DNA from 4 places in the Pradoshia sp. Z5_111 genome. Region 1 is predicted to be linked to each of the others. Evidence: riboswitches for the same ligand, from Rfam matches in the RefSeq annotation. Region 1 holds a riboswitch; each other region holds the start of a gene.

The links. A riboswitch is a leader RNA that binds a small molecule or an ion and turns the genes downstream of it on or off. The one in region 1 is predicted to bind S-adenosylmethionine.
Region 2: another riboswitch for S-adenosylmethionine. It lies ahead of AC4D4A_RS04550 (O-acetylhomoserine aminocarboxypropyltransferase/cysteine synthase family protein); the one in region 1 lies ahead of AC4D4A_RS09175 (methionine ABC transporter ATP-binding protein).
Region 3: another riboswitch for S-adenosylmethionine. It lies ahead of AC4D4A_RS12030 (methionine biosynthesis PLP-dependent protein); the one in region 1 lies ahead of AC4D4A_RS09175 (methionine ABC transporter ATP-binding protein).
Region 4: another riboswitch for S-adenosylmethionine. It lies ahead of AC4D4A_RS01220 (bifunctional homocysteine S-methyltransferase/methylenetetrahydrofolate reductase); the one in region 1 lies ahead of AC4D4A_RS09175 (methionine ABC transporter ATP-binding protein).

Annotation. Positions count from the first base shown of each region.
Region 1 covers NZ_JBZCPQ010000003.1:444,910-448,029, reverse strand. The annotation lists gene AC4D4A_RS09180 (pyridoxal phosphate-dependent aminotransferase) at 31-1,197, opposite strand; SAM riboswitch class I at 1,707-1,811, shown strand; gene AC4D4A_RS09175 (methionine ABC transporter ATP-binding protein) at 1,893-2,906, shown strand; gene AC4D4A_RS09170 (methionine ABC transporter permease) at 2,896-3,120, shown strand, end outside.
Region 2 covers NZ_JBZCPQ010000002.1:33,107-36,226, forward strand. The annotation lists gene AC4D4A_RS04545 (methionine ABC transporter ATP-binding protein) at 1-342, opposite strand, end outside; SAM riboswitch class I at 456-568, opposite strand; gene AC4D4A_RS04550 (O-acetylhomoserine aminocarboxypropyltransferase/cysteine synthase family protein) at 664-1,983, opposite strand; SAM riboswitch class I at 2,071-2,179, opposite strand; gene AC4D4A_RS04555 (thioredoxin family protein) at 2,465-2,746, opposite strand; gene AC4D4A_RS04560 (toprim domain-containing protein) at 2,721-3,116, opposite strand.
Region 3 covers NZ_JBZCPQ010000005.1:116,252-119,371, forward strand. The annotation lists gene AC4D4A_RS12025 (M42 family metallopeptidase) at 1-911, opposite strand, end outside; SAM riboswitch class I at 1,045-1,149, shown strand; gene AC4D4A_RS12030 (methionine biosynthesis PLP-dependent protein) at 1,335-2,435, shown strand; gene AC4D4A_RS12035 (ABC transporter ATP-binding protein) at 2,566-3,120, shown strand, end outside.
Region 4 covers NZ_JBZCPQ010000001.1:218,954-222,073, forward strand. The annotation lists gene AC4D4A_RS01210 (hypothetical protein) at 123-281, shown strand; gene AC4D4A_RS01215 (class I SAM-dependent DNA methyltransferase) at 490-1,086, opposite strand; SAM riboswitch class I at 1,211-1,312, shown strand; gene AC4D4A_RS01220 (bifunctional homocysteine S-methyltransferase/methylenetetrahydrofolate reductase) at 1,407-3,120, shown strand, end outside.

The DNA.
Region 1 (3,120 bases):
TAGAGAGTATTATTTAACTACGGCATTTGTTTAAGTAAATATGCCTAGCTTTCCAATACGTTCTATTGCTTCTATTAGCCGGTCTTCGTCTACTAATAAGCCGACACGAATATAGCCTTCTCCGTATTCACCAAAGCCTTTTCCTGCTGCAACGGCTACATCTGCTTTTTCAAGCAAATAATCAGCGAAGCTTTCGCTCTTAAAGCCGTCCGGTACAGGAAGCCAAGCAAAGAATGATCCAGTTGGTGCTTCGACTTTCCAGCCGATTTTATTGCAAGCGTCAATGAGGGAGTTTCGTCGTCGTTCATAGCGATCTATAAGCTCTTCTACGCAGGATTGCTCACCTGTCAAGGCTGCGATTGCTGCTCTTTGTACAGCCGGGAAGAGGCTGACGTAAAGATGATCTTGAATGAGATTGAGTGCTTCGATGATATCTGGATTTCCGATAGCAAAGCCCACGCGCCAGCCTGCCATATTGTAAGTTTTCGAGAGTGTGTACATTTCAATGCCGACTTCTTTTGCACCTTCCGTTTCAAGAAAACTGATAGGTTTTTGTCCATCAAAGCCAATAGCTCCATAGGCAAAATCATGAAGTACGGTAATGTTGTTTTCTTTTGCAAATGATACTGTTTTTTCAAAAAAGGCATGATCGGCGGTAGCTCCAGTCGGATTATTTGGGTAGTTTAAATACATTAGCTTTGCATGGGTCCTTTGTTCTAAAGGAATGCTTTTATAATCCGGCAAAAATTGATTATCTTTTGTTAGTGGAAAAGTTTCATAGTTTACGTTTGCTAACACGGCTCCTGATAAATAGTCGGGATAGCCTGGGTCTGGCAAGAGCATTAGCTCACCATCGTTGAGCAAGCACATTGGTAGTTCAACTAGCCCGGCCTTCGTTCCAAAAAGGATGGCAACTTCAGTTTCAGGGTCAACCTCGACGCCGTAATGCTTTTGATAAAATTGTGCCGCAGCTTCTTTCAATTCATCCAAACCTCGAAATGGAGAATATTTGTGAGTTTGTGCATCTTCAGCCGCTACTTGCAGGGCTTTGACAATATGCCTGGGAGTAGGTTGATCAGGATTCCCTTGTCCTAGGTTAATAATATCTCTTCCTTCAGCTATAGCGCTGTTAACTTTTTGGACAAGTGTTGCAAAAAATTGGACTGGCAGTTTTTTTAAGCGCTCTGAATATGTCATATAATTCACCTTTGCGACGAGAGAATAGTTTTGAATATTTAAATAATATGTAAAATTCTATAACCTTTTTTTAGAAATGTCTATAGTGAGGTGAAAGATTTTGAGAATAGCGGTAGTAAATGGTTATTAGATTTGCTGAGTCATAGATTATGGGGAAACGTTTGATGGTCCTTTGGGAAGTGATTGTATTTTTGAAATAGAGAATATGGGGCCGACTATGCCTTAAATGAGCTTGTTCGATTGGCAGATGAAAATGTTGAGCGAACGAAAGTATTATTCAATCGTCTTGCGAAAATATAGAGTGTGAATATTGTCGTTAATTCGGTTGCCACGAAGAAGAATGGGAAGTATTTTTCATACGATGTAGTGGACAAGGTTCGAGAAATTTTTTTGGAATATTTTTTAGATATTGCAATAAAGAAAGCGACTGAAGATTATATATTAAAAAGTTTTTTGTTGACAGACTATTCTGAAGTCTGTAATATCATAAACAAATCAAATAAAGCTAAAACTTATCGAGAGTGACCGAGGGACTAGGCCCTATGACGTCCGGCAACCCCCTTATAGGGAAGGTGCCAATTCCTGCAGAATGTATACATTCTGAAAGATAAGTCGAGATAGATGTATTTCGATGCCCCTTTCAGATGAGAGGGGCATTTTTGTTTCAAAAAATGTGTAGAGACAGAGGGCGGCATATGATAAAAATTCAGAATCTTAATAAGATTTACAAAAATAAAAGCGGCGTAGTAAATGGAGTTGATAATGTTTCCTTAACCATTCAAAAAGGGGAGATATTTGGGATTGTTGGGTACTCAGGAGCAGGTAAAAGCTCGCTGCTTCGCTGTATTAATTTGTTGGAGCGTCCAACATCGGGCAATATCACAGTTGATGGAGTTGACTTGACTAAGCTGAGAAGCAAGCAATTGCGTCATGCACGCTTGAAAATCGGGATGATTTTTCAGCACTTTTATCTTATTAGCCAGAAAACGGTTTTTGAAAATATAGCTTTTTCTTTAAAGGCAGCAAAAGTTCCACGGACTCAAATACAAGAACGGGTAGAAGAGCTGTTGAAAATGGTTGGATTAGCCGAAAAACGTGATGTGTACCCTTCACAGCTAAGTGGAGGACAGAAGCAGCGTGTAGCAATTGCGAGGGCATTAGCGAATAATCCGACAGTACTCCTTTGTGATGAGGCCACCTCAGCTTTAGATCCGACAACAACGAAGTCCATACTGAATTTGTTGAAAAAAATCAATAAGGAGCTAAATATTACGATTGTTTTGATTACGCATGAGATGAATGTGGTCAAGGAAATATGTAATCGCATGGCGATTATGCAGGAAGGCAAGGTCATTGAGGAAGGCTCGGTGTATGATATTTTTGCTAAACCTCATGCAGATATTACGAAGGAATTCATCAACAGTGTTGTTTCTTTTGAAATACCGGATTCTATTTACCAAAGCTGCAAGGGTCCGATTGTAAAGGTGACGTTCAGGGGTACGGTTGCTGGTGAGGGAGTCATATCGGATATGCTTCAGCAATTTAATGTAAAAGGCAATTTTCTTCATGGTTCAATTGAATATATTCAGGAATTGCCTTTAGGTATTTTTATCATGGAGCTTCGCGGACAGAAGGAAGAGATTAATAATGCGATCTCTTATATAGAAAGTCGAGAGGCAGAAGTGGAGGTGTTCCATCATGGGCTTTGATTTCAACCACTTTATAGAGCTTATCCCTGAAATTAACACAGCATTTTTGCAGACGATTTACATGATTGCTATTTCGTTAGCTGTCGCAATTGTGATTGGTTTGCCAGTCGGAATTCTATTATATGTGACGGAGAAGGGTTTATTTTGGGAAAACAAAACGGTTCAGAGGATCTTAGGATTCGTCGTCAATTTGGTCCGATCTATTCCATTTATA
Region 2 (3,120 bases), on a different contig from region 1:
CCCTGCAATTTCTAAAGGAAACTCTATATTTTCACTGACTGTCCTTGACCAGAGGAGATTAAAGTGTTGGAAAATCATACTTATTTCCATTCTGGCTTTTCTTAATTCAGCGCCCTTTATAGCAGCCATATCTTTGCCTGCCACCAAGACACTTCCTTCTGTTGGCTTCTCTAAACCGTTCAGCATTCTAATGAGAGTACTTTTTCCCGCACCGCTGTACCCGATAATTCCAAAGATCTCGCCCTTTTCAATAGACAATGAGACTTGATCCACTGCTTTGACAGCTGATGAACGTTTAAATGTTCCTGAGAAGGTCTTCGATACATCACGTAATGTAATCATGAAAAGTTCACCTGCTCTTTCTATCAACCTATAATTAAAGAATAACTTCAGTTAAACAAAAATGCCTTTCTGCGGAGGCAGAAAGGCATGATTAATTTATAACATGTTCCTTTCTCTCATCTCCCAGGATCTATTATCCTGTGTGAATTGGCACCTTTTCAATCATAAATGATTGCCGGTTGCCGGGCTTCAAAGGGCACAATCCCTCCACCGCTCTTGATAAGAGTACATAAACTATTCAATTAATTCTAACTGTCTGCTATCCTATCATGTTAAAGAAAGAACTGTCAACACCAAAGTCTGCATAGCATATTCAATATGTTATTTCACAGCCGCCTCAGCGGAAGCTATACCTGTTGCTTTTTCAATAGCAAGCTCCAATTCTTCAATTAGATCTTCTGCATTTTCAATTCCAACAGACAGTCTGATTAAATCCTCCTGCACACCAGATGCTTTTAATCCCTCTTCACTTAATTGCTGATGAGTCGTGCTTGCCGGATGGATAATTAAGCTCTTTGCATCCCCCACATTGGCCACATGGGACCACAGTTCAACGGAATCAATCAGTTTTTTACCTGCCTCGCGTCCACCCTTTATTCCAAAAACAACGACTGCTCCAGCACCTTTGGGTAAATATTTCTTCGTTTTTTCGTAATCAGGGTGATCTGAATCTCCTGGATACAAGACCCATGATACAGCCGGATGCTGTTTTAAATAATCAACTATTAATCTCGTATTGGCTATATGCTCCTTCATCCTCACATGCAGAGTTTCCAATCCGAGAATAAATTGAAAGGCATTGTACGGGCTTAAGGAAGGACCTAAATCTCTCAACAGCTGAACTCTAGCCTTCACAATAAATGCTGCTGCACCAATTGCTTCACTGTAAATCAGATCATGATAACTTGGATCCGGTTCTGTAAAGCCCGGAAATTTAGATGAATTCCAGTCAAACTTCCCTCCATCGACTATGACCCCACCTAATGTGGTTCCATTTCCAAGCAGCCATTTCGTAGCTGAGTGTACGACGATATCCGCTCCAAACTCAATCGGACGTGATAAATAAGGAGTAGCAAATGTATTATCAATGATTAATGGAATTCCAGCTTCATGAGCAATTTCCGCCACCCGTTCAATATCAAGAACCTGCAGGCTTGGATTTCCAATCGTTTCTCCAAAAATAGCTTTGGTCTTTGAAGTAATCGCTTCTCTAAAATTTTCTGGATCACTTGGATCCACGAACCTTACGTTAATACCATACTTAGGAAGAGTATTGGCAAATAAATTGTAGGTTCCGCCATATAGAGTGGATGCAGAGATAATTTCATCACCTGCTCCCGCAATATTTAGAATGGAGAGTGTTATAGCTGCAGCACCACTTGAAACAGCTAAAGCTCCAATGCCACCTTCTAATTCGGCTATGCGTTCTTCGAATACACTTGAAGTGGGATTATGAATTCTAGTATAAATATAGCCAGATTCAGCTAATCCAAATAAATCCGCAGCATGATCTGTGTCTTTAAATAAATAAGCATTCGTCTGGTAAATCGGCACGCTTCTCGCTCCAGTTACCGAATCCTGCTGCAATCCTCCGTGTATACCTACTGTTTCAAACCGATACTTCTTTTCTTCATTTGCCATTCTACATCTCTCCATTTCATTTTAAGTAGAGAAGTGAGTAAATGAAAAAACCTCTTCATATAAGAAGAGGCAGGCATTTTCCATCTCTCCTTATCTCCCGGATTTATTTGTATCCGCAGGAATTGGCACCGTGTATTATAAAAATACCGGTTGCCGGGCTTCAACGGGCCAGTCCCTCCACCTCTCTTGATAAGAACCAAGTATTAAGTTGTTAAAACTATAGCATATGGGGAAATTTGAGTCAACTGATTATTCTGAATTTTTAATTATATATCAAGAGGCTTACCTTTGCTATATTTTATAAAAATCCGCCTGCAGTTAGCCACTCAGTAAACGTCTGATTAGTTATATTACAGGCTATTGGGGAGAATTCTACAATCTATTAAAACTTCTGACATAGACAGCGTAAGATAAAAACAGCACCTTTAAGAGATTCTAGTTAAATATTGTATCGACATATTTCCTGAGAAATAAACTGCTCTTATTCTGTAATTCTCTTTAATTGATCTACAAGATAGGGAACTGAGTGGAAGGCATAGATTTTATCGATTGGCTGGTTATCCTTGATTAAAATGAGGCATGGTACACTTTGAATTTGATATTCTTCTGCAAGTTCCTTAGCATAGTTAAGATTGACTTTTTCCAAAGAGGCATTGGGGAGGACTTCCTTTGCAATATCAAGCATCTTGCCTGCTAATTGACACGTTCCGCAAAGAGGGGTAAATGTGTAGATTGCTTTATTTATCGTGGTTTGATTGTTCATTTTTTATTACATCCTTCATTTGTTTTAAAAATTCGGCTTTCACATCTATATTGGCTGCCAAAAGAACCATTGCTAGATGGTATCTTGGCGCGTTTGCTACTTCACGGTATGTACGATCAATATATATGTGAGATGCATTTGGCATCTCTCGTCTTAACTGTTTTCTCAGCTTTTCTCCAGATTCATCGGCATCAGCCAAAATATACACATCTCTCTGTTCAAGTTCGTCGACTAATTCATCCAGTTTCGATAAACTGATGGTTCCATTTGTACATCTTATATCGACAGGTTCATTAAGTACAGATTGTATTTTTTGGCGGTCGGTAGAACCTTCCACAATTATCACTTTCTCACTTTGAGCATCCCGCATGATT
Region 3 (3,120 bases), on a different contig from region 1:
GCACGGATGGCAGCAGAAGCATCAGAACCGTAGAAAGGATATATATCTACACGGTAATCAATCTTGTGCTGCTTTGCTAACGCGACTAAATGCTGACGAAGGCCATAATGATAGGGGCCGCTTGAATCTTTCGCACAAATGGAAACACTGTATTCATCCGTAGATTGTCCATCCCCAATGGCTCCCATATCTACAGCTAGGTATTCAACGGTTTCAGCAGGAATATTGGAGTTTCCGCCATAGCCAATTTCTTCGTTATTTGAAATTAAGAAATGAGTTGTATAGGGAAGAGTGATACCTTCTTCTTTTAGCTGTTTAATGATGTACATTAAAATGCCGACACTCGCTTTATCATCTAAATGACGGGATTTAATAAATCCATTGTCTGTCAATTCAACGCGTGGCTCGAAGGAAACAAAATCACCTACGGAAATACCCAAACCTTCTGTATCCGTCTTGCTTTTAGTCACAGCATCAATTCGAACTTCAATCGTTGCATCCTCGCGTTTAATATCCCCCATTTTCTGATAAACATGGACTGAGGTTTGGTTTAATAGTATTGTCCCTGTATACGTTTTCCCTTCAGAAGTATGGATTTTACAATATTCGCCCTCCACAGAATTCCAGCGAAATCCGCCGATCATTGATAATTTTAAACGTCCGCTTGGTTTGATTTCTTTCACCATAGCACCTAATGTGTCTACATGGGCTGTTAGAAAACGGTGCTTTGTATCATCCTGCCCCTTGATTGTTGCCAATAGGGCACCTTTATTTGTTTTTACTGCAGGTATTCCTTGAGATTGTAAAAACTTTGCTACATGATCAATCACTTCCGTTGTATAGCCGCTCGGACTTGGAATGGATACAAGGTTTTTTATGTACTGGAAAATTTCCTGACCATTGGCTTTCATGGTTTCGAATCACTCCTTTTTATGGATAGATTTATTATATACCTTTGTTAAAAAGTTGGACAATAAAGGCAGAAATAACTTGCTTTTTTAGCAGTGGGACTGTAAATTTATAGTTAAATAAATATTCTGAAAAATCTTATCAAGAGAGATGGAGGGACAGGCCCTGTGAAATCTCAGCAACCGCCAATATGGAAAGGTGCTAATTCCTGCAGGAAGAATCATTCCTGGCCGATAAGAAGGAGCTCATTTTAATGAAAAGTCTTCTTCTTGAAGACTTTTTTCGTTTATAAGCCTATTTTTCATTCACTGGCAAAATGAGCAGATTGAGGAAATTCGCAACATATGATGGTGTATAAGAGCCGGACGAAGGTAAATCAGAATAACTGTATTTTGGGGATTAATAAAGAGAGAGGAGTCATACATATGACAACAGTTAAAATTGAAACACTCTTAGCTCAAATAGGCAATCGAAGTGAAACACAAACAGGTACTGTTAATCCGCCAGTTTATTTTTCCACAGCCTATCGCCATAACGGAATAGGGGAATCAACAGGGTTTGATTACATAAGAACAGGGAACCCAACCAGAAAATTATTAGAGGAAGCAATTGCCGAGCTAGAGGGTGGTGAACAGGGATTTGCCTATAGTTCAGGCATGGCTGCCATTCACTCATTGCTATGCTTATTTTCTCCAGGCGATGAAATAGCCGTCTCTGCTGATCTTTATGGAGGGACCTACCGGTTATTTGAACAAATATGGAAGACATATGGCATCAAGTTTACCTATTGCCAAACATATGAAGATTTTGCTGAATCCATTACGGAAAATACGAAGGCCTTCTTTATAGAGACTCCGACAAATCCGCTTATGCAGGAAATGGATATTAAAGAAATTGCTCAATTGACCCAATCTAACAATCTACTGCTCATCGTAGATAATACGTTTTATACACCCATTTTACAAAGACCGATTGAGCAGGGAGCAGATATTGTTGTCCACAGTGCCACCAAATATTTAGCAGGACATAATGATGTGTTGGCAGGTTTAATTGTCTCAAAGAGTGCAGAGGTTGGTGCGCTTTTAGAGGAATATCAAAATGCCACAGGAGCCGTGCTGCCCCCATTTGACTCCTGGCTTGTGATGAGAGGAATGAAAACATTGAGCCTACGGATGAGGCAGCATGAGGAAAATGCTAAGAAAATCAGCAGATTTTTAAGAGAAAGAGAAGAAGTGACAGATGTCCTTTATCCTGGTAAAGGGGGGATGATATCGTTCCGGCTAAAATCAGAGGAATGGGTCAATCCATTTTTAAAAAGCCTTCAAATCATATCCTTTGCTGAAAGTCTGGGTGGAGTAGAAAGCTTAATGACATACCCTGCTACACAAACACATGCGGATATCCCTGAGGAAGTGCGGACACAAAATGGGGTCTGTAATTGTTTGCTGCGCTATTCTGTTGGGATTGAGCATGCAGATGATTTGATTGATGATCTTATTCAAGCTTTTGAATCATTATCGATTTAGGTTAACTTTACAGGCATTTAGGTGCATCATGAAGCATTCCAGAAGTAATACCTGAAAAGGATAAATCGGAAAATTATGTAAATTAAAGACCCGTTTTGTTATACTAAACCAAAATGGGTCTTTGGGGAGAATGAAAATGGCTGAACAGGTGATTTCTATTAGTAATCTTCAAATGCATTATGGGTCGAAAGAAGTTCTTCGAGGAATTAATCTTAATGTAAACAAGGGACAAATTATCGGATATATAGGTCCCAATGGGGCAGGAAAAACAACAACGGTTAAAATATTACTCGGACTCCTTACAGACTATACAGGCTCAGTGAAGATCTTTGATAAAGAGCTTTCTGAGGATAGGATCACCTATAAAAATAGAATTGGCTATGTGCCTGAATTGGCGGATTTATATGATGTATTGACTGCACGAGAATATTTGACTTTTATAGGCGAGCTATATGGTTTGTCTTATGAGCAGGCTGACCAGAAGGCTTTTAAATTAATGAGGCTATTAAACATTGAAGAAATGTATGATTCACGAATAAATAGTTATTCAAAAGGGATGAAGCAAAAGGTTCTGTTAATTTCAAGCCTTCTTCATAATCCAGATATTTTATTTTTAGATGAACCGTTAAGCGGCCTCGACGCAAATAGCGTTATGATCATCAAAGAATTACTGGGTCTGCTGGCA
Region 4 (3,120 bases), on a different contig from region 1:
AAAGACCAACAGGGTCATTATGTTATCAATAACATATATGGTATAATTTTCATACAACTACTTGGTGCGGGTGGTATGCACCTTCTTTTCCTTATATAAAGGAGAAGGGAGGTGATATACGTATGGATTTTCTAATAGCTCTGGCAAAAGATGTAGCAATGATCTTTTTCACGACCCTTGCTGCCGGCATCGCCACGCGATTCGCCAATCTTCGGCTAAAGGGCAAACGAAAAACCACCCCGCGCCGACCAAAGCATAAGGGTGGTTCCTCTAAGAATTAAGCTATTTGCATACCACTCGCTATTAGTTGTACCAGGGAGTATCCAGCTCTCTGGTTTTTAATATATGTCTATATGTTTATAATATACCCTAAATAATAGAAATTCAATCAAAACTGATGGAGCAGCTTATGGTTTTTATTGTTTCAAAAGGGTCAGATAGAAAGAGTGGCATAGGCTTGATTGGAACTTCTAATACTCACAAAAAAGTCTATTTGATGGCTGTGACATTAATAGATAAGCACGGTTTGAGCGGTTTTGTTTGAACCTTAATAGATTTAAAGCCTGTTTTGTTTAGAACCTCTTTAATCTCATCAGCAAAGGCATAAGCCTGTTCTTCAGTTGCTTCTTCCTGCCTTGGCTGTACGGTTATAGTCAGTTTTCCATTCTCTTTTAATAAAGAATGTATTTTTTGAATACAAGCCTCTTGATTTTCCCATAATGGATAACTATTTACACTGAATATTTTATCGTACACCATTGGACTCTGAATCTCGAGAACAGTTCCATTGAATAAACGAAGCTGATTGCGTTTGAGTTGTTCTTGATTACGCTTGCTTGCATTGTTCACCATTTCTTCTGATGGATCGACACCATCAATTTGAACGGTAGGGTGCTTCTTAAAAAGCGTATGCATTCCTTCACCCGGACCAAAACCAACTTCAAGCATTGTGTCATTTGGGGTAATAGACAATTGATCAAATGTCCATTCATATAATTCCTCATTTTCGTAGGCCATTATTTTACCTGCAATCTTTCCGAGGACACCAGTTGGATTTTTAAACTGATTCGTTATTATTTCCTTCATTTAACATCACTCCTACCCCATACATACCCAAAATACTAAATCGTTAACTCTTTTGGATTAATTATCAAAATAGATTGAAATAACTGAAAATTTATAGTAAATTAAGTAAATATATAATTTCATATTCTTATCTAGAGAGATGGAGGGACTGGCCCGTTGAAATCTCAGCAACCTGGATGGTGATCCAAGGTGCTAAATCCAGCAAGCAATGCTTGAGAGATGAGAGACCTTAGGAAAGAGGGCTTTCATGATGAAAGCTCTTTTCTATTAGTCTGTTTTCCTCATCAGAGAGATTAACCAACTAATTAGGGGGAAAGACAGTGAAACTCTTGGAAACGTTAAATGAAAAAATTCTCGTCGCAGATGGAGCGAGTGGAACACTTTTATATTCATTTGGAATTGATAGTTGCTTTGAAGAGCTTAATTTGACAAACCCCAATCAGATCAAAAAGATGCATAGAAGTTATATTGAGGCTGGTGCTGATGTGATTCAATCGAATACATTCGGTGCAAATTTTCATAAATTAAAGCGCTATGGCCTTGAAAGGGAAGTTTCTCAAATTAATAGAGCCGGAATGAAAATTGCGAAAGCTGCTGCTGATCCAAATACATTTGTTATCGGGACGATTGGCGGCTTGCGGAGCTTCAGGAAATCAGAATTAACACTAACGGAAATTAAGGGATATTTCGACGAACAGCTGACCGCTTTATTAGAAGAAAAGCCGGATGGCATTTTACTTGAAACCTATTATGATTTAGACGAATTATTAACGGTAATAGAGTCGGCCAGAAAAATGAGTAATCTTCCTCTTATCGCGAATATATCTCTGCATGAAACAGGCCTTTTGCAAAATGGAATGCATGTCAGTGAGGCGTTTTCTCTAATGAAAAAAACAGGCGCCGATGTGGTAGGCATCAATTGTCGGATGGGGCCTTATCATATGATTCGCTCTTACGAAGAAGTACCTGTGTTAGAGGATACCTATTATGCGGCCTATCCAAATGCCAGCTTACCTGATTTATCAGATGGAAGATATGTCTATTCGACAGAAGCGGATTATTTCATTAATAGTTCAAGGCAGCTTGTGAAGCAGGGGGTCCGGCTGTTAGGTGGATGCTGTGGTACAACTCCTGCCCATATTCAGGCCATTCGTAAAGGAATCGAAGATCTTCACCCTGTAAAGGTGAAGGATTTTGTAGCCAAGCCGAAGCATCAGCCTATATCATATGAAATCATTCAATATAAACGAAAAGGTCCAGATACAATTTCAGGTAAGGCAAAAAAACAAACGACGGTGATCGTGGAGCTGGACCCTCCAAAGACGTTCGGCCTGGAGGATTTTTTAATAGGAAGTCGCTATCTATTAGATTCAGGTGCTGATGCGATTACACTTGCGGATAATTCATTGGCATCACCGAGAATATCCAATCTTGCGGTAGCGTCGATTTTACAATCAAAATTAAATACGGTGCCTCTAGTTCACTTAACTTGTCGGGATCATAATCTGATTGGCTTGCAGTCTCATTTAATGGGCATGCATTCCCTTGGATTATCAGAGGTGTTGGTAGTGACTGGGGATCCTTCGAAAATTGGTGATTTTCCGGGCGCAACTTCCGTATATGATCTTTCTTCCATGGACCTGATTTCATTGATTAAGCAATTGAATGAGGGGCGCTCTTATTCTGGAAAATCGTTGGGCAACCGGGCAAATTTCGATATCGCAGCTGCCTTGAATCCAAATGTAAAGTACATAGATAAAGCCGTACAGCGAATGGAAAAGAAAATTCAGGCTGGAGCTGATTACTTCTTAACGCAGCCCGTGTTTAGTATTGAAAAATTAGAAGAAGTATACGCGGCAACCAGGCATATAACAAAGCCGATTTTTATTGGCATTATGCCTTTAACGAGTCACCGGAATGCAGAGTTTTTACATAATGAAGTCCCCGGTATTTCCTTGCCGGTTCATGTTAGAGAGGCGATGGAAAGAGCCGGAGCGGATAAGGAAGCCTGTGCTCGCGAAAGCTTTGCCATTT